Regions from separate parts of the Streptomyces sp. NPDC059166 genome, predicted to be linked through region 2. Evidence: riboswitches for the same ligand, from Rfam matches in the RefSeq annotation. Region 2 holds a riboswitch; each other region holds the start of a gene.
The links. Region 2 has a riboswitch for cyclic di-AMP ahead of ACFXOA_RS25760 (M23 family metallopeptidase). Riboswitches for the same ligand answer to the same signal wherever they lie in the genome.

Region 1 (6,980 bases), on a different contig from region 2:
CAGGACGCCCTGGTCCGGCTCCAGCGGGTCCTGCTGCTGCGGGAGCTGGGTCTCTCACTGCCCGCGATCAAGGACGTGCTGGAGGGGCAGCGGGACCCCGCTGCGGCGTTGCGCACCCATCTGCGCCTGCTGGAGCAGGAGCGGGAGCGCGTCGGGCGGCAGATCGTCTCGGTGCGGACCACTCTCCGGCGGATCGAGGAAGGGGAGGAACTCATGGCCGAGGACGTGTTCGACGGCTTCGAGCACAGCAGGTACGAGCAGGAGGTCACCGAGCGCTGGGGCCGCGAGGCGTACGAGCGCGGTGACCGCTGGTGGCGCGGGCTGGGCCAGGAGGAGCGCGCCCGCTTCGTGGGCGAGCACGACGCGATCGCCCGGGACTACGGTGAGGCGAGGGCGGCCGGACTCGGGCCGGGAAGCGACGAGGTGCAGGAGATCGCCCGGCGGCACTGCGCGTGGCTTTCGGTGACCACGGATGTCACACCTTCGTACGTGACCGGTCTCGCGGAGATGTATGTCTCCGATCCGCGTTTCGCGAGGAACTACGATCGCCACGGAGACGGAACTGCCGTCTTCGTACGGGATGCACTGACGATCCACGCGCAGCACCGGCTCTCCGGCTGACCCCCGGGGCGCGGGGCGGCACGCTCCTCCCTTCGGCCCACAGGGCCACGCCGCACGGCGAGGCTCCGGCGGGACCGGGTGGGGCGCGGTACCGTCCGCAGCCGTGGGCGGACCGGGCAGGAGTACACAGGTGGGGAAGCAGGAGCTGCGCCGCGGCGGATCCGGCGGGGGCACGCGTTCGCGGATGTTCGTGCGCTATCTCCCGGCGCTGATGATCTGTGTGGGGGTGGTCTTCGACCTGGTGACGCCCACCAGGGTGTCGGCCGTCCCCCTCTTCGCCGCCGCCCCGCTGATCGCGGCACCGTTCTTCTCGATGGCCTCGACCGTCCGGACCGGCGTGGCCGCGTTCCTGGTGGTGCTCGCCATCCGCCTCTCGGACGGCCGTATCGCCGAGGTGGTGCCGATCACCGATCTGCTCACGGTGTTCACGGTGTCCGTGCTCTCGCTCCTCATCAACCGGGTGGTACGCCGCGGCAACGAGCAGCTGGCCTCGGCCAGGGTGATCGCCGAGACCGCGATGAGGGCGGTGCTCCCGGTGCCGGACGACCGGATCGGCGGGCTGCTGGTGGCGGCCCGTTACGAGGCCGCCCAGGCCGACGAGTTCGTCGGCGGCGACCTCTTCGCCGTGGCGGACACCCCGTACGGGGTGCGTCTGGTGGTCGGTGACGTCCGGGGGAAGGGGCTGGACTCCGTGGCGGCGGTGGCCGTCGTCATCGGCGCCTTCCGGGAGGCAGCCGAGCAGGAGCTGTCGCTGGAGGGTGTCGTCCAGAGGCTGGAGCGGGCGCTGGCCAGGGAGGGGTCGCGGCGTGGCGGCCTCGACTCCATGGAAGGGTTCGTCACCGCCGTCCTCGCGGAGGTGCCGGCCGGTTCGGACATCCTGCGGGTCGTCAACCGGGGGCATCCGGAGCCGATCGTGCTGCACGCGGACGGGGCACTCGACGTGCTCGCGCCGACCGTGCCCGCCCTGCCGCTCGGGATGGGCCTGGACACGGGACCCGACCGCTCGGACGAGTGGACGCTCCCGGCCGGGGCGACGTTCCTGGCGTTCACCGACGGGCTGTCGGAGGCGCGGGACGCGAACGGGGTCTTCTACGATCCGGCGGCCCGGCTGCGTGGCCGGCTCTTCCCGGGGCCGGACGAGATGCTGTCGGCGCTCACCGACGACGTACGGCTGCACACCGGAGGACGGTCGACGGACGACCTCGCGCTCCTCGCGGTCGGACGCCCTTCCCGCGGGCAGTCGGCCCGGCGGACGACGGTGAAGATCGTGGGGCGGGGCGGTGAATGAGCGGTCGCGACGTTCGGTAGTCGCAGGACCCCGCTCCGCATAACATTTGACGAACCGTCAGAAACCGGTGGCCGGATCAGGGGCGCTCAACTCGCCCGGTTGCGCCTGATTGATCCGTTGAAGTCCAGGCCGAAGCCTTCAGAGATCTGCCGGAACGGCTTGGAATCAAAGCCTGGTGTCTATTAACGTTCGATAACGCAGCGCGGTTGTACCTGCCGTCGCAAGAGGCGGCACCGTGCGCAGCGCCGAATTCCGCAAGGGAACCGGGGAACCACCTACATGGGGTGAATCGGACACCTGTGTCTCGAGAGAGGCGAAGGGGTCCGTAGGAGACCTTCCTGCTCCGAACCCGTCAGCTAACCCGGTAGGCGAGAAGGAAGGAAAGGAGAGCGCCCACGTGGCGTCGAATCAGCCTGCCCCCGAGGCTCCGTCAACCTTCGGCTTCGGTGAACCGGACAGGCCGGGAGAGGAATGGAACCCCACCGAGGAGTCCATCCGTCCCGTACGCGGCCGTCATCGCGTGGCCAAGCAGCGCGGTCTCGCCCGTAGCTCCACCGTCCTCGGGGTCGGTGTCATCGCGGCTGTCGGCGCGGGGGGCATGGCCACCGCGCAGAGCAAGCCGCCGGTCTCCATCTCTCTTCCCGATTCCATCGCCGACAACCTTCCTGACGTCAAGTCCCTGCCCGGCGTAGGCGCGTTCATGGGTGACGGCTCCGGCGCGGACCAGCAGACGGCCGCCCTGGGATCTCCGCTCACGACCGCGGGAATCACCGAGGCCGAGGCCGAGCAGGGTGCCACCGACGCGGGCGAGGCGCTGCGCGCCCGCATCCTCCAGCAGGCCGAGCAGCAGCAGGCCGGCGCCGATGCCGAGGCCAAGGCCGCGGAGGAGCAGGCCGCCGCCGAAGCGGCCGCGGCACAGGCGGCGAAGCAGCAGAGCGCTGCGGAGAAGGAGGCCGCCGCCAAGAAGAAGGCGGCCGAGGAAGCGGCGAAGAAGAAGGCGGAGGCCGAGCGCCTTGCCAAGCTCGCCGCGAGCTACGCCATTCCGACCTCGTCGTACACGATCACCTCGACCTTCGGCCAGGCCGGTTCGATGTGGTCCTCGGGCCATCACACCGGGCTGGACTTCGCGGCCCCCACGGGCACGCCGGTCAAGGCCGTGCACAGCGGGACGGTCAAGTCGGCCGGCTGGTCCGGCTCGTACGGTTACCGCACGGTCCTGGAGCTCGAGGACGGCACGGAGGTCTGGTACTGCCACCAGTCGTCGATGGACGTCACCGCCGGACAGAAGGTCACCACCGGCGAGACCATCGGCCGGGTCGGAGCCACGGGCAACGTGACGGGGCCCCACCTCCACCTGGAGATCCACACGCCGGACGGCACGGGCATCGACCCGATGGGCTGGCTGCAGAGCAAGGGTCTCTCGATCTGATCCAGACGCCGGTATCCGGCGCTTCGAAACCCCGGCGGTCCTGACGCACAACCCCCCGACGTCAGGGCCGTCGGTCTGTCCGGGGCGGTGCGGGCGCGGGCGGTCGGTGGGCGGGCCCGTCGGGCTTCCCGGCTTCGGGCTCTTCGGGCTCACGAGTCCGGGCTTTCGGCTCCGGGCTTACGGCTTCCCGGGCGGGGGCGCGCGGCAGTCGGGGAAGACGGCGCCGGCCGGGACTGTGGCGGCAAGGACACCGGCACGGACGCCGGTGAAGTGGAATACGAGGCTCCCCTGATCTGTTGTCGCCTTCCATGACTTCTCTTCGCACGCTCGGATCATCCGACCTCAAGGTCTTCCCCCTCGCCCTCGGCGGCAACGTGTTCGGCTGGACGGCCGACGAGCGGACGTCGTTCGCGGTGCTCGACGAGTACGTGTCGGCCGGCGGCAACTTCATCGACACAGCGGATTCCTACTCCGCCTGGGTCCCCGGCAACGAGGGCGGTGAGTCGGAGACCCTGATCGGCAAGTGGCTCGCGGCCCGCTCCCGTCGCGACGATGTCGTCATCGCCACCAAGGTCGGCGCACACCCCGCGTACAAGGGCCTCTCGCCCGCCACCATCAAGGCGGCGGCCGAGTCCTCGCTGCGCCGGCTGGGCACGGACCACATCGACCTCTACTACACGCACTTCGACGACGAGACGGTCCCCGTCGAGGAGATCATCACCGCGCTCGACCAGTTGGTGAAGGCCGGGACGGTCCGGGAGATCGCCGCCTCCAACATCAGCCCCGAGCGGCTGCGTGCCTCCCTGGACTTCTCCGAGCGGGAGGGCCTGGCACGCTACGTGGCGCTGCAGCCGCACTACAACCTCGTCTCGCGCGACACCTACGAAGGCGCTCTCCAGGATGTGGCTGCGGGCGCGGGGCTCGCCGCGGTCCCGTACTTCGCACTCGCCTCAGGGTTCCTCACCGGCAAGTACCGCCCGGGTACCCAGGTCGACAGCGCCCGTGCCGAGGGCGCCGGCAAGCACCTGGAGACCGAGCGCGGCCGCAAGGTGCTGGCGGTCCTCGACAAGGTCGCCCAGGAGCACGGCGCGGAGATCGCGACGGTCGCCCTGGCCTGGCTGGCGTCCAGGCCCACCGTCGCCGCACCGATCGCCTCCGCGCGGACCGTCGGCCAGCTGCCCGCCCTGACGGCCGTGGCCGGGCTCCGGCTGACCGAGGCCGAACGTGCCGAACTGGACGCGGCATCGGCCTGACCCGGCCGGGCACCCGAGGTCCGCAGGCCACGTGAGGTCCCGCCGCCCCGGAGCCCTCCGGGCACCTCAGGCCTCCGTGTGCATCAGGCCTCCGTGCACCTCAGGCCTCCGGGCACCTGAGGCCCCCCGGGAGATCTGAGCCGTCATCCGGTCACCGGGGTCTCAGGCGGGTGGTGTCCGCCGGCCGCCGTCGTCCAGGTACGGGTTGTAGCCCCCGTAGTGCCGGTGAGGGGCGGGGAGCGGCCGCGGATGCGCGCCTTCCGGGGTGAACTGCCGGGGAAGCGGCGGAGCGGGTGGGGCCCCTCGCAGCCGCCCGGTCGCTCGTGCGGCGTAGGTCAGGGCGGGGCCGGCGACGTCCCGGCGATGCCAGAGGTGGTGCAGCAACTCCTGCTCACGGAGGGCGAAGTCGGGGCCCGCACCGTCGTGGCGGGCCCTGCGCCGCAGCATGGCCAGCGAGGTGGCGAAGGATTCGTACTCCGCGACGGTACGCGCCGCCGCCTTGCCCCGGGCGCGGTCGGGGTGGCCGTTCCAGTGCCGGGCCATGTCCCTGGCCATGCCCCGGGCGCGCATCGAGGCCAGCGCGAGGGGCTCGGCGGGGGTCAGCCAGCCCGCCGCGGCGTAGACGGGCAACTCGGTGGAGAGGACGCGCAGCTCCCGCTGGCGCGACCAGACAGCCAGCCAGGTCACCAGGGCGAAGCACGGCACCATGAACACGCCGTACACCACGTAGAAGCCGTACCGGCCGAAGGACGAGGAGCCGTTCCACAGGGCGTGCATGCCGATCGCGCAGGCGAGCCCGAGGACCGGCAGGACGATCCGGCGCACCCGGTGCCGGGGCCCGCCCGGTGCGGCGATCCCGAAGCCGATGCCGGAGAGCACCGTGAACAAGGGGTGCGCGAAGGGCGACATCACCACGCGGACGAAGAACGTCCCCACCGTCAGCGAGGCGAAGCCGGTGGTCCCGAGCTGCTGGTCCTCCCCGAAGGCATTGCCCAGGTAGAGGATGTTCTCGGTGAAGGCGAAGCCGGTCGCGGTGAAGCCGGCGATCACCACCCCGTCGACGATGCCGGCGAACTGCCGTCTCCGGAAGAGGAAGATCAGCAGGATCGCGACGGCTTTGGCGCTCTCCTCGACGACGGGGGCGACGACCGTGGCCCCCAGGGTGTCGGCGCTCGCGGGGTCGGCCGTGGCCGTCGCTATCCAGCGGGTCGCGAAGGAGTTGGCGATGATCGCCACGAGCGCCGCGGCGCACGCACCCCAGGCGAAGGCGAACAGCAGGTTCCGCCAGGGACCCGGTTCGACCCGGTCGAGCCAGCGGAACGCCGACATCAGCAGCGGTACGGGCAGCACGGCCAGTCCCAGCCCCACCAGGAACCCCTCGGTCCCCGTCTGCTGACGGACCAGGGCCAGGATCACGAGACCGCACAACGCGAGCACCGTGATCAGCGCGCCGGCGCGGAACGCCTTGCTGCGCCAGACCATGCCGACCCGGCGGGGCCGGTATCGCCACTGGCCTCGCTCCGGGACGGCCCCCAGGAACTCGTCGAGCTGCTGCTCCTCGAGAACCGGGACGGCCGGCTGCTCATGCTGCACGGACCCCTCGGACACCTGACGACCCTAACGAGGATCACCGACAACCCGCCACGGTGCACCGGCCGGGGGCACCCCGTCCGACCGGATCCCGCCCTGCTCGCGGTCGGCGGAGGCCGGTCAGCGGCGGGTGAACAGCACGTCGTGCACGACGTGTCCCTTGTCCAGCCCCTGGCCCTCGAAACGGGTCAGCGGCCGGAACGCGGGCCGGGGCGCGTAGCCGCCGTCGGTCCGGGTGTTCTCGAACCTGGGGTGAGCCGTGAGGACTTCGAGCATCTGCTCGGCGTACGGCTCCCAGTCGGTCGCGCAGTGGAGGACGGCTCCGGGCTTCATCCGCCCCGCGACCAGGTCGAGGAACTCCGGCTGGATCAGCCGTCGCTTGTGGTGGCGCTTCTTCGGCCACGGGTCGGGGAAGTAGACGCGGAGGCCTTCCAGCGCCTCGGGCTCCAGCATCTCGCGGAGCAGGATGATCGCGTCACCGTTGGCGACACGGACGTTGGACAGACCCGCACGGTCCGCGAGGCCCAGCAGGTTTCCCTGGCCCGGCGTGTGCACATCGACGGCGAGGATGCCGGTGTCCGGGTCGTCCGCCGCCATCTGGGCGGTCGCCTCGCCCATGCCGAAGCCGATCTCCAGGACCACCGGGAGCCCGTCGAAGAGCGTCGGCAGGTCGAGGACGCCGCGTCCGTCGATGTCGAGGCCCCACTTCGGCCACAGCCGCTGGAGCGCGTCCTCCTGGCCGGCCGTGACCCTGCTGCGGCGCGGCTGGAAGCTGCGGATCCGGCGCTCGTGGTGCGAG
Region 2 (6,980 bases):
GCGGCGGACCTCGCGCTGACGGTGCTCGGCGGCGGCGAGTCGTCCCGTCTGCACAACCGCCTGGTCCGACGCGACCGTACGGCGGTCGCCGCCGGCTTCGGGCTGCTCCGGCTGGCCGGGGCGCCCTCGCTGGGCTGGCTGGACGTCAAGACCTCCGGTGGTGTCGAGGTGCCGCAGATCGAGGCGGCCGTCGACGAGGAGCTCGCGCGCTTCGCCGAGGAGGGGCCGACTCCCGAGGAGATGGAGCGCGCCCAGGCGCAGTTGGAGCGGGAGTGGCTCGACAGGCTCGGTACGGTCGCCGGCCGCGCCGACGAACTGTGCCGCTACGCGGTCCTGTTCGGCGACCCTCAGCTCGCCCTGACCGCGGTCGGCCGGGTCCTCGATGTGACCGCCGACGAGGTCAGGGCCGCGGCCCGGGCGCACCTGCGCCCCGACAACCGTGCGGTCCTGGTCTACGAGCCGGTGGAACCGGCGGACGAGACGGACGGCGGCGACGCGCACGAGGGGGCCGACAAGTGACCGACGCAGCCGTGACTGGAGTAGCGATGGAGTACCACCCGCAGCCGACCGCAGGCGAGGCGAGGCCCTGGGCCTTCCCCGCACCCGAGCGAGGCGCCCTGCCCAACGGGCTGACGGTGCTGCGCTGCCACCGCCCCGGCCAGCAGGTCGTCGCCGTGGAGATCTTCCTCGACGCGCCGCTGGACGCCGAGCCCGAGGGGCTGGACGGCGTGGCCACGATCATGGCCAGGGCGCTGTCCGAGGGCACGGACAAGCGTTCCGCCGAGGAGTTCGCCGCGGAGCTGGAGCGGTGCGGGGCGACGCTCGACGCGCACGCCGACCACCCGGGTGTCCGCGTCTCCCTGGAGGTCCCGGTCTCGCGGCTGGCCAAGGCGCTCGGCCTGGTCGCCGAGGCGCTGCGGGCTCCCGCCTTCGCGGAGAGCGAGGTCGAGCGTCTGGTGGTCAACCGTCTCGACGAGATCCCCCACGAGCAGGCCAACCCCGCCCGACGGGCCGCGAAGCAGCTCTCCAAGGAGCTCTTCCCCGCCACCGCGCGGATGTCGCGCCCCCGCCAGGGCACCGAGGAGACCGTCCGGCGGATCGACGCAGCCGCCGTGCGTGCCTTCTACGAGGCGCACATCCGCCCCGCCACGGCGACGGCGGTCGTCGTCGGCGACCTCACCGGAGTGGACCTCGACGGACTGCTCGCCGAAACCCTCGGCGACTGGTCGGGCAACCCCGGCCAGGCGCGGCCGGTCCCGCCGATCACCGCGGACGACACCGGTCGAGTGGTCATCGTGGACCGTCCGGGAGCCGTGCAGACGCAGTTGCTGATCGGCCGGATCGGCGCGGACCGGCACGACAGCGTCTGGCCGGCCCAGGTCCTCGGCACCTACTGCCTCGGCGGCACGCTCACCTCGCGGCTGGACCGCGTCCTGCGGGAGGAGAAGGGCTACACCTACGGCGTCCGCGCGTTCGGGCAGGTGCTGCGCTCCACGGCCCCCGGCACGGCGTCAGGGGGGACCGGTGCCGCGATGCTCGCCATCAGCGGTTCGGTGGACACCGAGTCCACCGGCCCCGCGCTGGACGACCTCTGGAAGGTCCTGCGCACGCTCGCGGCCGAGGGGCTGACCGACGCCGAGCGTGAGACGGCCGTGCAGAACCTCGTGGGTGTCGCACCGCTGAAGTACGAGACGGCGGCCTCCGTCGCGGGGACGCTCGCCGATCAGGTCGAGCAGCACCTCCCGGACGACTACCAGGCGGAGCTGTACGCGCGGCTGGCCGCGACAGGCACCGTCGAGGCGACGGCCGCCGTGGTCAACGCGTTCCCGGTCGACCGACTGGTCACGGTCCTGGTCGGGGACGCCGCGCAGATCGCCGAGCCCGTGAAGGCGCTCGGCATCGGCGAGGTGTCGGTCGTCAGCGGCTGATCCAGGCCACAGAGGGAACCCCGGCGGTCGCGACCGCCGGGGTTCCGTCATTTGTCCGACTTGATGAGGAACATTGCCTTTGTCCTGTGGGATGTCCGACAAAGGCCCCTTTCCGTTTGGAGCGGTGAGGCCGTTCGCTCTAGCGTCGGGCCGGCTGTCCGCCGGACGAAAGCCGCAACCGCGGCGACGGGCAGCCATCGCCGAGTCCCCGTCAGGCGCGAGCCTGGGGAGCCGGGGACCCATGAAGTCCCTGGGGTGAATCGGACGCCCGTACCTCGCACGAGGTCCGGGTGCCCGTAGGAGACCTTCCTGCTCCGAACCCGTCAGCTAACCCGGTAGGCGAGAAGGAAGGAAAGGACCAGCCCCTCCATGGCGTTCATCCGTGCCACCGGGAAGCACCGTGCCCCGAACCGCCTGACGCGCAAGGGTGCCGAGGTCGCGGGTATCGCGGCCCTGGCCACCGCGGGTGTCATCGGCGCCACCGCCTCCCCGGCCCTCGCCGCGGACGCGGAGGCCGCCCCCGCCTCGACCGGTCTCACCCAGACCGTCGCTCTCGACACCTCCCTCGCCGCCCAGATCCAGGCGCAGGCCGAGGCCCAGCGCCACCAGGCCGAGGCCGCCGCCAAGGCGAAGGCCGAGGCGAAGGCGAAGGCCGAGGCCGAGCGCAAGGCGGAAGCCCGTGCCGAGAAGGCGCGTGAGGAGAAGGCCCGCGCGGCGCGCGCCGCCGAGCGTGCCCGGCTCAACGCCTTCCACCTCCCGGTCGCCGGGTCCCACGTGACCACCGGCTACAAGTCCGGCGGTTCGCTCTGGTCCTCCGGCAGCCACTCCGGCGTGGACTTCCAGGCGGCCTCCGGCACCTCCGTCGTCGCCGTCGGCGCGGGCACGGTCGTCGAGGCGGGCTGGGGCGGCGCCTACGGCAACAACATCGTGCTCCGGATGAAGGACGGCACGTACACCCAGTACGGCCACCTGTCCTCCATCGGCGTCTCCGTCGGCCAGAGCGTCGGCTCCGGGGAGCAGATCGGCCTCTCCGGCTCGACCGGCAACTCCACCGGGCCGCACCTGCACTTCGAGGCCCGCACCACCCCCGACTACGGCTCGGACATGGACCCCGTCGCCTACCTCCGCGCCCACGGCGTCCAGGTCTGACGCACCCTCCGCGCACCGCATCCGCCCGAGGCCCCCGCACCTGGTCCCGGGTTCCGGCGGGAATCCCCCTGGAACCCGGGCGTGCGGGGGCCTTCGCGGTGCCTTGTGGTGCCCCCCGCCGAAGCCTTGTCCGAACTGCGTTCTGGCCAAAAGATATCCCTGGATTCCGTCCCGCCATCGGAAATTCCCGCCGGTTGCAATAGAGTCACAGAACAGGCGTCGATCGGCCGCGTTTCGCGGGGATTAAGGCGGAGGTTCGGACATGCGCATTCCCGCGCATTCGGTATGCACGGCGATCCGTGACGACATCGTCTCCGGTGTCTACGAGCGCGGCAGCCGCCTCACCGAGGAGGTGCTCGCGCGTCGCTACGGCGTCTCCCGGGTCCCTGTGCGCGAGGCGCTGCGCACCCTGGAGTCCGAGGGGTTCGTCGTCACGCGGCGGCACGCCGGCGCGTGCGTCGCGGAGCCCACGGAGCAGGAGGCCGCCGACCTCCTGGAGATCCGGATGCTCCTGGAGCCCCTCGGTGCCGCGCGGGCTGCCCAGCGCCGCAGCGATGCCCACCTCAAGGTGCTCCGCGGCCTGGTCAGACTGGGGCAGGAGCGGGTGCGCCGGGGCGAGGGCGAGGATCTGCGCTCGCTGGGGAGCTGGTTCCACGAGACGCTGGCCCAGGCCTCGGGCAGTCCCGCCCTGATCGCGCTGCTGACCCAGCTCAGGCACAAGATCGCCTGGATGTACGCCGTCGAGCAGCCGGTCCGTCCCGCGGACTCCTGGGCCGAGCACGGGGCCCTGGTGGACGCCGTGGCCCGCCGTGACAGCGAGCGGGCCAGGGCCATCGCCACGCAGCACGCGGAGCGGGCCACCGCCGCCCATCGCCTGCGGCGTACGGAAAGGCGGGGCACCCCGGAGGCGGCCCCCGGGGTGAGAACTTCGCAACACCCCGTAAACATCGCCGGTGCCCGTCATTAACAATGGGGCCGTATACAAAGAGAGTTATTGCCTGAGGGCTTTATTTCTGCTGCCCTGGAACGGAAATTCCAAGGCGATGTCCGAATTTACTTCCAGGTCCTCAGGAAGCTGAAAAAGCCGCGGCCCCCCGATGGGGTGCCGCGGCTTCTCCGCAGAGCGGTTCCGGATGGGAACGGCTGGAATCAGACGGTCTCCGGGAGCTCGTCGAGCCCCTCGGCGACCAGCTTCGCCAGACGGTCCAGGGCGACCTCGGCGTCGTCCGCCTCGGAGGCGAGCACGATCTCCTCGCCGCCCTGGGCGCCGAGACCGAGAACCGCGAGCATGGAGGCGGCGTTCACCGGGTTGCCGTCGGCCTTGGCGATCGTCACGGGGACGCCGGACGCCGTGGCGGCACGGACGAAGATGGAAGCGGGGCGGGCGTGCAGGCCCTCGGCCCAACCGACGTTGACGCGGCGCTCAGCCATGGTTCTGCCCTTCACGTATCAATGGGTTGTCTAGACCAGTGTCTCATGTGGCGCGCACTGCTGTGCCCGGCGTCGCCGCCGGCCCGCACACCGCCCGCGGGCCCCAGCGTGCCCCCGCCTCGGACCTGCCGCGACCGGTGCGCCGGCCGTAGGCTTTGGTCATGGAGCCCACTGGGGAGCAGAGTCCGCACCACGCGTACCCCGACCACTGGGAGGCGGACGTGGTGCTCCGCGACGGTGGCACCGCCCGCATCCGGCCCATCACCACGGACGACGCCGACCGGCTGGTCAGCTTCTACGAGCAGGTGTCCGACGAGTCGAAGTACTACCGCTTCTTCGCCCCGTACCCGCGCCTCTCCGCCCGGGACGTGCGCCGCTTCACCCATCACGACTACGTCGACCGGGTGGGGCTGGCCGTGACGGTCGGCGGGGAGTTCATCGCCACCGTCCGGTACGACCGGATCGACGGCCAGGGCAGACCGGCCTCCGCGCCCGCGGACGAGGCCGAGGTCGCCTTCCTCGTCCAGGACGCGCACCAGGGCCGCGGAGTGGCGTCGGCCCTCCTCGAACACATCGCGGCGGTCGCGAGGGAGCGCGGCATCCGCCGTTTCGCCGCCGAGGTACTGCCCGCCAACAACAAGATGATCAAGGTGTTCCGGGACGCGGGCTTCACCCAGCGGCGAAGCTTCGAGGACGGATCCGTGCACCTCACGCTCGGCATCGAACCCACCGCCGAGTCGCTCGCCGTCCAGAGGGCCCGCGAGCAGCGCGCCGAAGCACGTTCCGTGCAGCGTCTGCTGGCCCCCGGCTCCGTGGCCGTCGTCGGCGTCGGCCGCGCTCCCGGCGGCGTCGGAAGGACGGTGCTGCGCAATCTGCTCGGCGCGGGTTTCACCGGACGCGCCTACGCGGTGAACACGTCGTTCGCCGATGACGACGACACCGTCGAGGGAGTTCCCGCTCACCGATCCGTAGGGGAGATCGGTGAGCGGGTCGACCTCGCCGTCGTCGCCGTCCCCGCCGACCGTGTGCCCGAGGCCGTCGCCGACTGCGGGGAGCACGGGGTGCAGGGCCTCGTCGTCCTGTCCGCCGGATACGCCGAACGCGGGGCCGAAGGCCGTGAGCGGCAGCGCGAACTCGTCCGCCAGGCCCGGTCGTACGGCATGCGGATCATCGGCCCGAACGCCTTCGGCGTCATCAACACCTCCGAGGCGGTCCGCCTCAACGCCTCCCTCGCCCCGGAAGTACCGAAGGCCGGGCGGATCGGTCTCTTCACCCAGTCCGGTGCCATCGGGATCGCCGTCCTGTCCGGACTCCACCGCAGGGGCGCCGGCCTGTCCGCCTTCATCTCCACGGGCAACCGTGCCGACGTCTCGGGCAACGACTTCCTGCAGTACTGGTTCGAGGACGAGGGCACCGACGTCGCCCTGCTGTACCTCGAATCACTCGGCAACCCCCGCAAGTTCACCAGGCTCGCCCGCCGGACGGCCGCCGTGAAGCCCGTGGTCGTGGTCAAGGGCGCCCGGCACAGCGGCTCCACACCGCCCGGCCACGCCGTCCCGGTCAGCCGGATCCCCGACGCGACGGTGTCCGCGCTGATGCGGCAGGCGGGAGTGATCCTCGTCGACACCGTGACCGAGATGGCCGACACCGCACTGCTCCTGGCCGGCCAGCCCCTGCCCGAGGGGCCGAGGGTGGCGATCCTCGGCAACTCGGAGTCGCTCGGCCTGCTCACCTACGACGCCTGCCTCGCGGAGGGCCTGCGCCCGCGCCCGCCACGCGACCTCACCACGGCGGCCTCTCCGCGTGACTTCCGGGACGCCCTGTCGGAGGCGCTCGAGGACCGCACGTGCGACGCGGTGATCGTGACCGCCATCCCCTGGGTGGGGGAGAACGGCGAGGCGGAGACCGGTGACGGCGAGGTCCTCGCGGCGGCACTGCGCGAGGCCGCGGCCACCGGCCCCGCCAAGCCGGTGGCCGCGGTCCACGTGGAGATGGGAGGCCTGGCCCAGGCGCTGGCCGTCGCCGCGAGTACGGCCGCCCCCGCCGCGTCCTCCGCGAGCCCGGCCGCCCCGGCCCCCGCCGCGGCGCCGGATTCCCCGGCCCCCGCAGGCCTCCCCGGACCACCCACGCCGCCCGGCGGAGCCCCGGCCGTCCCGGCGCCCCCCGCCCCCAGCCGCATCCCCGCCTACCCCGCCGCCGAACGCGCCGTCCGGGCGCTCGCCGAGACGGTGAAGTACGCCCAGTGGCGGCGCCGGGCCGCGAGCCCCGGCAAGGTCCCCGAGTTCCTCGATGAGACCATCGACGAACACGGCACCGCGGCACTCATCGAGGCACTGCTCGGTCCGGACCCCGGACCGCGCGGCCGCACTCTCAGCCATGACGAGGCCCGTGAGCTGCTCGCCCGCTACGGAGTCACGGTGCGTCCGGCCCTGCCCGCCCCCGACCCCGAGGCGGCGGTGGCCGCCGCGGCGG
Region 3 (6,980 bases), on a different contig from region 2:
ACTGATGATGTCGGGGGCGTGCCCACCGCCCGCGCCTTCGGTGTGGTACGCGTGGATCGAGCGTCCCGCGATGGCGGCCAGGGTGTCCGCGACGAATCCGGCCTCGTTGAGGGTGTCCGTGTGGATGGCGAGCTGGGCGCCGGTCTCCTCGCAGACGCCCAGGCAGGCGTCGATGACGGCCGGTGTCGCGCCCCAGTCCTCGTGAATCTTGAACCCCAGTGCTCCGGCGCGCAGCTGGGAGTGCATCGCCTCTCGGGACATGGTGTTGCCCTTGCCGAGGAGGCCGATGTTGACCGGGTACCCGTCGAGCGCCTCGAACATCCGGGCGAGATGCCAGGGGCCGGGGGTGATCGTGGTGGCCTTGGTGCCCTCGGCCGGTCCCGTCCCCCCTCCGACGAGCGTGGTGATGCCGGAGGAGAGCGCCTGGTCGATGAGGGTCGGCGAGATGAAGTGGACGTGGGCGTCGATGGCTCCGGCGGTGAGGAACTTGCCGTTGCCCACGATGATCTCGGTCTCGGGTCCGATGACGAGATCGGGGTGGACCCCGTCCATCGTGTCCGGGTTGCCGGCCTTGCCGATCCCGGTGATGCGTCCGTCGCGGATGCCGATGTCGGCCTTGACGATCCCCCAGTGGTCGAGGACGACCGCGCCGGTGATGACCGTGTCGGGGGCGCCCTCGGCACGGGTGGTGCGCGCCTGGCCCATCGACTCCCGGATGACCTTGCCCCCGCCGAACACCGCTTCGTCACCGGCGTGTCCGGGACCGCCGGACCGGTCCTCCTCGATCTCCACGACGAGGTCGGTGTCGGCGAGCCGGATGCGGTCGCCCTTGGTGGGCCCGAACAGGTCGGCGTACACGGGGCGGCTGAGCTCACGCATCGAGGGGACCTCCGGTCTCGCCGCGCAGTCCGGGGACGATGCGCAGGCCTGCGAGCGGGACGAGTTCGACGTCGACGGGAACACCGGGTTCGAAGCGCACGGCGGTACCGGCGGCGATGTTCAGGCGCAGGCCGCGGGCGGCCCGGCGGTCGAATTCCAGGCCGGGGTTGGCCTCGGCGAAGTGGTAGTGCGAGCCGACCTGGACGGGCCGGTCGGCGGCGTTGAGCACGGTCAGGCGGGTGACGGGACGCCCCTCGTTGAGCGGCACCGGACCCTCCGCGTACAGGATCTCTCCGGGAATCATCGGCTGCTCCCCCGTCAGACGATCGGCTCGTGGACGGTGACGAGCTTGGTGCCGTCGGGGAAGGTGGCCTCGACCTGGACGTCGTGGATCATCTCCGGGATGCCCTCCATGACGTCGTCCCGGGTGAGGATCTTCCGCCCCGACGCCATGAGTTCGGCCACGGTCCGGCCGTCGCGCGCGCCTTCCAGGAGATGCGAGGTGATCAGTGCGACCGCCTCGGGGTGATTCAGCTTCAGTCCACGCGCCCGGCGCCTCTCCGCGACGTCGGCGGCCACATGGATGAGCAGGCGTTCCTGTTCGTGCGGAGTCAGTTGCACGCTTCCACCCTCTTCGTGTTCCGCCCGGTACCTGCCCCGGGCGCAGCGGGACCCTATCCCGGCTTCAACACTCTGTTGAACGATGAAGAGGATTCCGCGACCAGGTATTGCACGTTAGGGCGGAAGTTTTTCCGGCGCGTTAACTGATCTTTTGCGGATCGATGGACATCAGGCCGCGCAAGCCGTTCTCCAGCACCTCGGGCCCCACTCCCCCGAACAGCGCCTCCTGCGCCAGGAACCCCTGGGCGGCGGCGATCATGGTGCGCGCGACGTCGCCGGCCGGCACGTCGGAGCTCATGGCACCGGCCTCGCGGTACGCCTCGACCAGCCTCACCCATGCCGCGCGCATCCCCGCGTACCCTTCGTCGAGCGCTCGCGCGAGGCTCTCGTCGCGCATGCTCTCGGCCCACACCTGGACGACGAGCATGGCGCAGGCGCGGCGCTCGAGTCCGTACATCTGCCCCTCCAGGGCGCCTCGCAGCACCCTGCCCAGCAGCACATCGGGGGCGGGCGGCGGCGTGAGATCCGCCGCCCGCTCGAAGGCACCGCGGATGCGGCCGAAGGCCTCCTCGGCGATGGCCGCGATCAGCTCCTCCTTGCCCGCGAAGTAGCGGTAGACGGCGCCCGCCGAGAGGCCGACCTCCTTCAGCACGTCCTGCATGGAGGTGCCGTGGAAGCCGTTGCCGGCGAAGCAGCGCGCCGCACCGGTGAGGATCTGCCTGCGGCGGGCGTCGAGGTGCTCCTGGGATACACGTGCCATGCGACCAATATAAAACGAACGTTCCTTCTTGACAACGCCCGGGCCCGGCGTGACAGTGGTGGCGCCATAAAAACGAACGATCCTTCTCTTTGAATCGAGGCGTCCGCAATGCCAGCTGCACCGAACCGCCGTGCGGTGGCGGCCATCCTGCTCGTCCCGCTGACAGTGACCCTGGCGCTCTGGGCCTTCGCCTGGCCGGCGGCCCGGACAGCGCCACGCGACCTGCCCGTCGGCATCGCCGGTGCGGCCCCGGCCGCCGATCAGCTGGAGCAGCGGCTCGAGCGGCGCCCCGGCGCCTTCGAGATCCACCGCTACACGGACGACGCCGCCGCCCGCGCCGCGATCGAGGAGAGGGTCGTATACGGCGCGGTGGTGATCACGGGGAACGGGCCGCGGCTGCTCACCGCGTCCGCGGCGGGTCCGGTCGTCGCCCAGCTCCTGACCGAGGCCGTGAAGGCGTCGGCACCGCCCGGGACCGCCGTCCCGGTCACGGACGTCGTCGCGGCACCGGAGGCGGACCCTCGCGGCAGCGCGCTCGGCGCCAGCATCCTGCCGCTCGCACTCGCCGGTGTGGCCGCGGGTGCGATCGTGACCCTGCTCGGGCTGCGCGGGGTCCGCGGCGTCGTGGCACTCGTCGGCGGGGCGGCCCTGGTCGGCATCGCCGCGACCGGACTGACCGACAGCTGGCTGGGGGTGCTCACCGGTGACTGGTGGACCGAGGCGGGCGTGATCGGGCTGACGGTGCTCGCCATCGGTGCGCCGGTGGCGGGCCTCGCCGCGCTGATGGGCGCACCGGGCATCGGCGTGGGAGCCCTGCTGATGGTGCTGCTGGGCAACTCGTTCTCCGGTGTCACCAGTGCGCCCGAGATGCTGCCCGAACCGGTCGGGGCGCTCGGCCAGTGGCTGCCACCGGGGGCGGGCGGTTCACTGCTGCGTTCGGTCGCGTTCTTCGACGGGAACGCCGCGGGCACGGCGACCACGGTGCTCTCCACCTGGGCGCTGCTCGGCCTGGCCGCCGTCCTGGCCCGCGGACGCGTCCGCCCCGAGCCGACGGCGGAAGGCACGGAGCGCCGCACCGGGGTCAGCGCACCGGCGCTGACGGGCTGATCCCGCACCGCACCCCGAGGAGGCCGTGCTGCGCCACAGCGGCGGGGCACGGCCTGCTCGTCCGGCGCTCGCCCGCGGCGGTGGCTCAGGGACCCGACATGCCGCGCCCGGCGCGCGGGTAGTCATCCAGCAACTCTCTCCCGACGAACCGGTGCGGGGCCGCCTCTCCGATCTCGGCATCCACACACGTGAGCCGGCGCGTGAGCGCGCGCCGCTGACGGCCTACGGGCCGTCACACGGGCTGTACCACCGTGGAGATCGGTGCCGCCGTCGAACGGGACACCGTGCTCGACGCCCCGGCAGTCCCGGCGTTCGGACCGGTGCACCACGTCCGGAGAGCAGCACGCCGTCCCGGCCGCCGCATTCCGCGAGGTGAACGCCAGATGCTCCCTTCCCCGTTCCCACCGCTCCCGGCCCTGACCCGGGCCGAGGCCGAGTTCATCGACCGCTACCTGGAGGCGGTCGATCAGCTGGGCCGCATCAATCCGGCGAGGGGAGGCGACACGTACGGGGCGCTCCGCGCGGCACAGGCCCTCGTCTCTCACGCCACCGCCCTCCGGGAGGCACTGAAGCTGATGCACGAGCGAGGCGAGTCGGAGATCCACGCCGAGACCCTGACCCGGGCTCTGCGCCTGCTCGACGGGGAGCGACGGGCGGGCCGGGTCGCCGTACCTCCGGCGCCCTCGGACTGAGCATCCGGGACCGGCTGTTCCCGACGCCGGGTCCCGCGCCGGTACTCCTTCTCACGACACGCCCGATGGCCGAACGAGTTTTCCCCGCTCGTTCGGCGTAGGACGTCCCCCGGCCGAGGGACAGGCCAACTTGCGCGACGGGCGCGGGCTCTGAACGGAATCCGTCCTTCCATCGCTGGTACACGGCGCCTCCGGCGTGGCTCCGAAGCCCGCGGCAGACCCGCGCCAACCCGATCGGGCGAGTCGTGACGACCCTCACATGTCGTCACTTCGAAGAGAAAATCCGGCAGACCTTGCGTAAAGATCCCTGGGACGACAAGAGCCCCCGCCACCGCGGCGGGGCGGTCCGGGCGGACGCCGAGTCCTGCCGCCGTCCGGATGACTGGTCGACAGAGTGGATCGGCAGGAGTGGAGGACCCGAGCAGTACGGGTCGCCGGGCAACCGGACGACCCTCGGGGTGAAGCCGCAGCGTGCGGCCGGGCAACTTCGCCAGCCCGAACCCGACAGGTCATCCTTCACAGGCGGCTGACGAAGGGTTGCGCATGACTGCGCAGGTTCATGTCCCGTCTCTGTTCGCCCGGGTCGGCACGGCCTCGGTCCTCACATTCGCCGTGGGCACCACGATGATGGCCCCCGGATTCGTGCACGAAGCCGAGGCCGCCGCCCATTCGGCCACCGCGCTGAAGATCGCGGCCTCCAAGAAGGGTGCTCCGTACAGATGGGGAGCCACCGGCCCCCACCGCTTCGACTGTTCGGGGCTCACTCTCTACTCGTTCAAGAAGGCCGGGAGGAAACTCCCCCGCACGGCCCAGCAGCAGTACAACAAGACCCGTCATATCTCCAGGTCGCAGCGGCAACGCGGCGACCTGGTCTTCTTTCACGCGGGTCGCAGGGTCTACCACGTCGGCATCTACGCGGGCGACGGAAGGATCTGGCACTCACCGAAGACGGGGGCCGTGGTCCGGCTGGAGAAGATCTGGGCCTCGAACGTCTGGTACGGGAGGGTCCGCTGATCCTTTCGCCCCTTCCGGCCCGGTGCGGCAGGGGTCCGGTCACCAGGACCGGACCCCCGGCAGGGTGAGCGCCGCGCCGCTGCCGCCCTCGACGCCCCGGCGGCACGCGGCCGGCGCAGCCACGGCCCGGGCCGGTCCACCAGCCGCGCCACGGCCGGGAACCGGACGAGTGCGAGCAGCGCGACCGCCGAGGCCGGCAGGGCGATGCCGCGCAGCGGGGGCGGCAGGGCGGCTCCGCAGCCGGGCGCGGTGGCGCCGCGGGACCGGGCGCACCGTGAGCGACCGCGCGTGTGAGCCGGCGGATCAGGCCTGCGCCGGTACCGGCCAGGGAAGCGCGATCGCCACCGTCTTGCCCCCGTCCGGCGTGGGCGTGACGGTGAGTCGGCCGCCGTACTCCTTCGCCAGGGCCCGGATGATCACCATGCCCCGCCCGTTGTCCTGCCGGACGGCCGCCGGAAGCCGTTGGGGGCGGCGCGGGTGACTGTCCGTCACTCCGAGGCTGAAATGCCCCTCCTCGTCGAGCCGGAGGCCCACGGTGAAGGTGGGTGACTGGCCGAAGGTGTGCTGGACGGCGTTGGTGGCGAGCTCCGAGACGATCAGCCGGATGGTGTCGGCGGCGTCCGCCTCCTCGGCCAGTCCCCATTCGGTGAGTACTCGGGCCACGTATCTGCGGGCCACGGAGACCGAGGCCGGATCGCTCGCCAGAGTGACGGTTGCTTCCTGATGGTCTGCCATGGCGACGCCGTCCCTTCCCACCCGGACCGACATGTGAGTCGGCCTGGACTGTGCTTCGCGCCAGACTGCCACCGATACCGCGCCCGATGACGGCGATCCCCCAAGATATGCATATATCTGTCGCCCATTACGGTGAACTATGCCCCGGAACCGGCGCGCTGGCGCGACACTGACCCTTTTGAGGCCGGTTCCCTCGGAGCCGGCCCTCCGTACAACGGGAGGAGACCGCCGTGCGGAACGGCCCCGCGGTGCGCCGCCGCAAACTCGGGGAGGAACTGCGCGCCCTGCGCCACACCTCCGGACTCACGAGCCGGGAGGCCGCTGCCCTACTGGGCTGGCACCAGTCGAAGGTGAGCCGCATCGAGACGGGGGCGAGCGGGGTGACCCCCCGTGACGTGACCAGGCTGCTGGACGTGTACGGGGTGGACGACCGCCAGCTGCGCTCCCTGCTGCAGACCCTGGCGGGTTCCGCCGGCGGCGGCGGAAACGGATGGTGGCATGCCTACCGCGGGCTCATCCCCCCGCAGTACCGGGACTTCATCAGCCTGGAGTCGCAGGCCTCCACGGCCCGCACGCTGGAGACCTCGGTGGTGCCCGGTCTGCTGCAGACCGCCGACTACGCGCGGGCGGTGACCCGTTCCTCCCTGGACGGGCTGCCGTCGGCACAGCTCGACTCCCTGGTGGAGGTGAGGCTCGCCCGGCAGGGCGTCCTCATGGGGCCCCGTCCCCTCCGGCTGAGCGCGGTGCTCGACGAGGCGGTGCTGCGACGGGAGGTCGGCGGGCCCGGGGTGATGAGAGAGCAATTGCGCCATCTTACGGAGATCGCACAACTCCCCCACGTGACACTCCAGTTACTCCCGTTCGAGAAGGGCAGCTATATCGGCCTGTCGGGACCTTTCGTCATTTTCTCTTTTGAGACCACTTCCGACCTGGACGTGGTCGTTCTTGACCATCTGACGAGTAGCCTCTACCTGGAGCGGAGAGAAGACCTTGAGGCGTACAGCTCGGCCTTCCGCACGATGCGGGCCCACGCACTGTCGCCGGAGCGCTCACTGGACCTGATCGCCCGGATCGGCCGCGGCGGTCGGGAGGAGCCCGAAGAACGCCCGAGGGGGGCACCATGTCCTACCGTCCCGCAGAGCACACACCCGAATGGCGCCGCAGCAGCCGGA

Region 1: linked by a shared signal. The riboswitch ahead of ACFXOA_RS28455 (M23 family metallopeptidase) and the one ahead of ACFXOA_RS25760 (M23 family metallopeptidase) in region 2 are both predicted to bind cyclic di-AMP.
Region 3: linked by a shared signal. The riboswitch ahead of ACFXOA_RS30170 (C40 family peptidase) and the one ahead of ACFXOA_RS25760 (M23 family metallopeptidase) in region 2 are both predicted to bind cyclic di-AMP.

Annotation. Positions count from the first base shown of each region.
Region 1 is NZ_JBHZCI010000049.1:27,651-34,630, forward strand. It holds gene ACFXOA_RS28445 (TipAS antibiotic-recognition domain-containing protein) at 1-621, shown strand, start outside; gene ACFXOA_RS28450 (PP2C family protein-serine/threonine phosphatase) at 806-1,909, shown strand; cyclic di-AMP (ydaO/yuaA leader) riboswitch at 2,143-2,295, shown strand; gene ACFXOA_RS28455 (M23 family metallopeptidase) at 2,307-3,338, shown strand; gene ACFXOA_RS28460 (aldo/keto reductase) at 3,647-4,591, shown strand; gene ACFXOA_RS28465 (PrsW family intramembrane metalloprotease) at 4,754-6,199, opposite strand; gene trmB (tRNA (guanosine(46)-N7)-methyltransferase TrmB) at 6,302-6,980, opposite strand, start outside.
Region 2 is NZ_JBHZCI010000039.1:38,160-45,139, reverse strand. It holds gene ACFXOA_RS25770 (M16 family metallopeptidase) at 1-519, shown strand, start outside; gene ACFXOA_RS25765 (M16 family metallopeptidase) at 546-1,928, shown strand; cyclic di-AMP (ydaO/yuaA leader) riboswitch at 2,117-2,285, shown strand; gene ACFXOA_RS25760 (M23 family metallopeptidase) at 2,298-3,077, shown strand; gene ACFXOA_RS25755 (GntR family transcriptional regulator) at 3,340-4,044, shown strand; gene ACFXOA_RS25750 (HPr family phosphocarrier protein) at 4,227-4,508, opposite strand; gene ACFXOA_RS25745 (GNAT family N-acetyltransferase) at 4,670-6,980, shown strand, end outside.
Region 3 is NZ_JBHZCI010000059.1:16,259-23,238, forward strand. It holds gene ACFXOA_RS30140 (urease subunit alpha) at 1-879, opposite strand, end outside; gene ACFXOA_RS30145 (urease subunit beta) at 872-1,183, opposite strand; gene ACFXOA_RS30150 (urease subunit gamma) at 1,198-1,500, opposite strand; gene ACFXOA_RS30155 (TetR/AcrR family transcriptional regulator) at 1,640-2,260, opposite strand; gene ACFXOA_RS30160 (ABC transporter permease) at 2,369-3,367, shown strand; gene ACFXOA_RS30165 (hypothetical protein) at 3,751-4,059, shown strand; cyclic di-AMP (ydaO/yuaA leader) riboswitch at 4,418-4,599, shown strand; gene ACFXOA_RS30170 (C40 family peptidase) at 4,603-5,073, shown strand; gene ACFXOA_RS30175 (ATP-binding protein) at 5,377-5,808, opposite strand; gene ACFXOA_RS30180 (helix-turn-helix domain-containing protein) at 6,039-6,980, shown strand, end outside.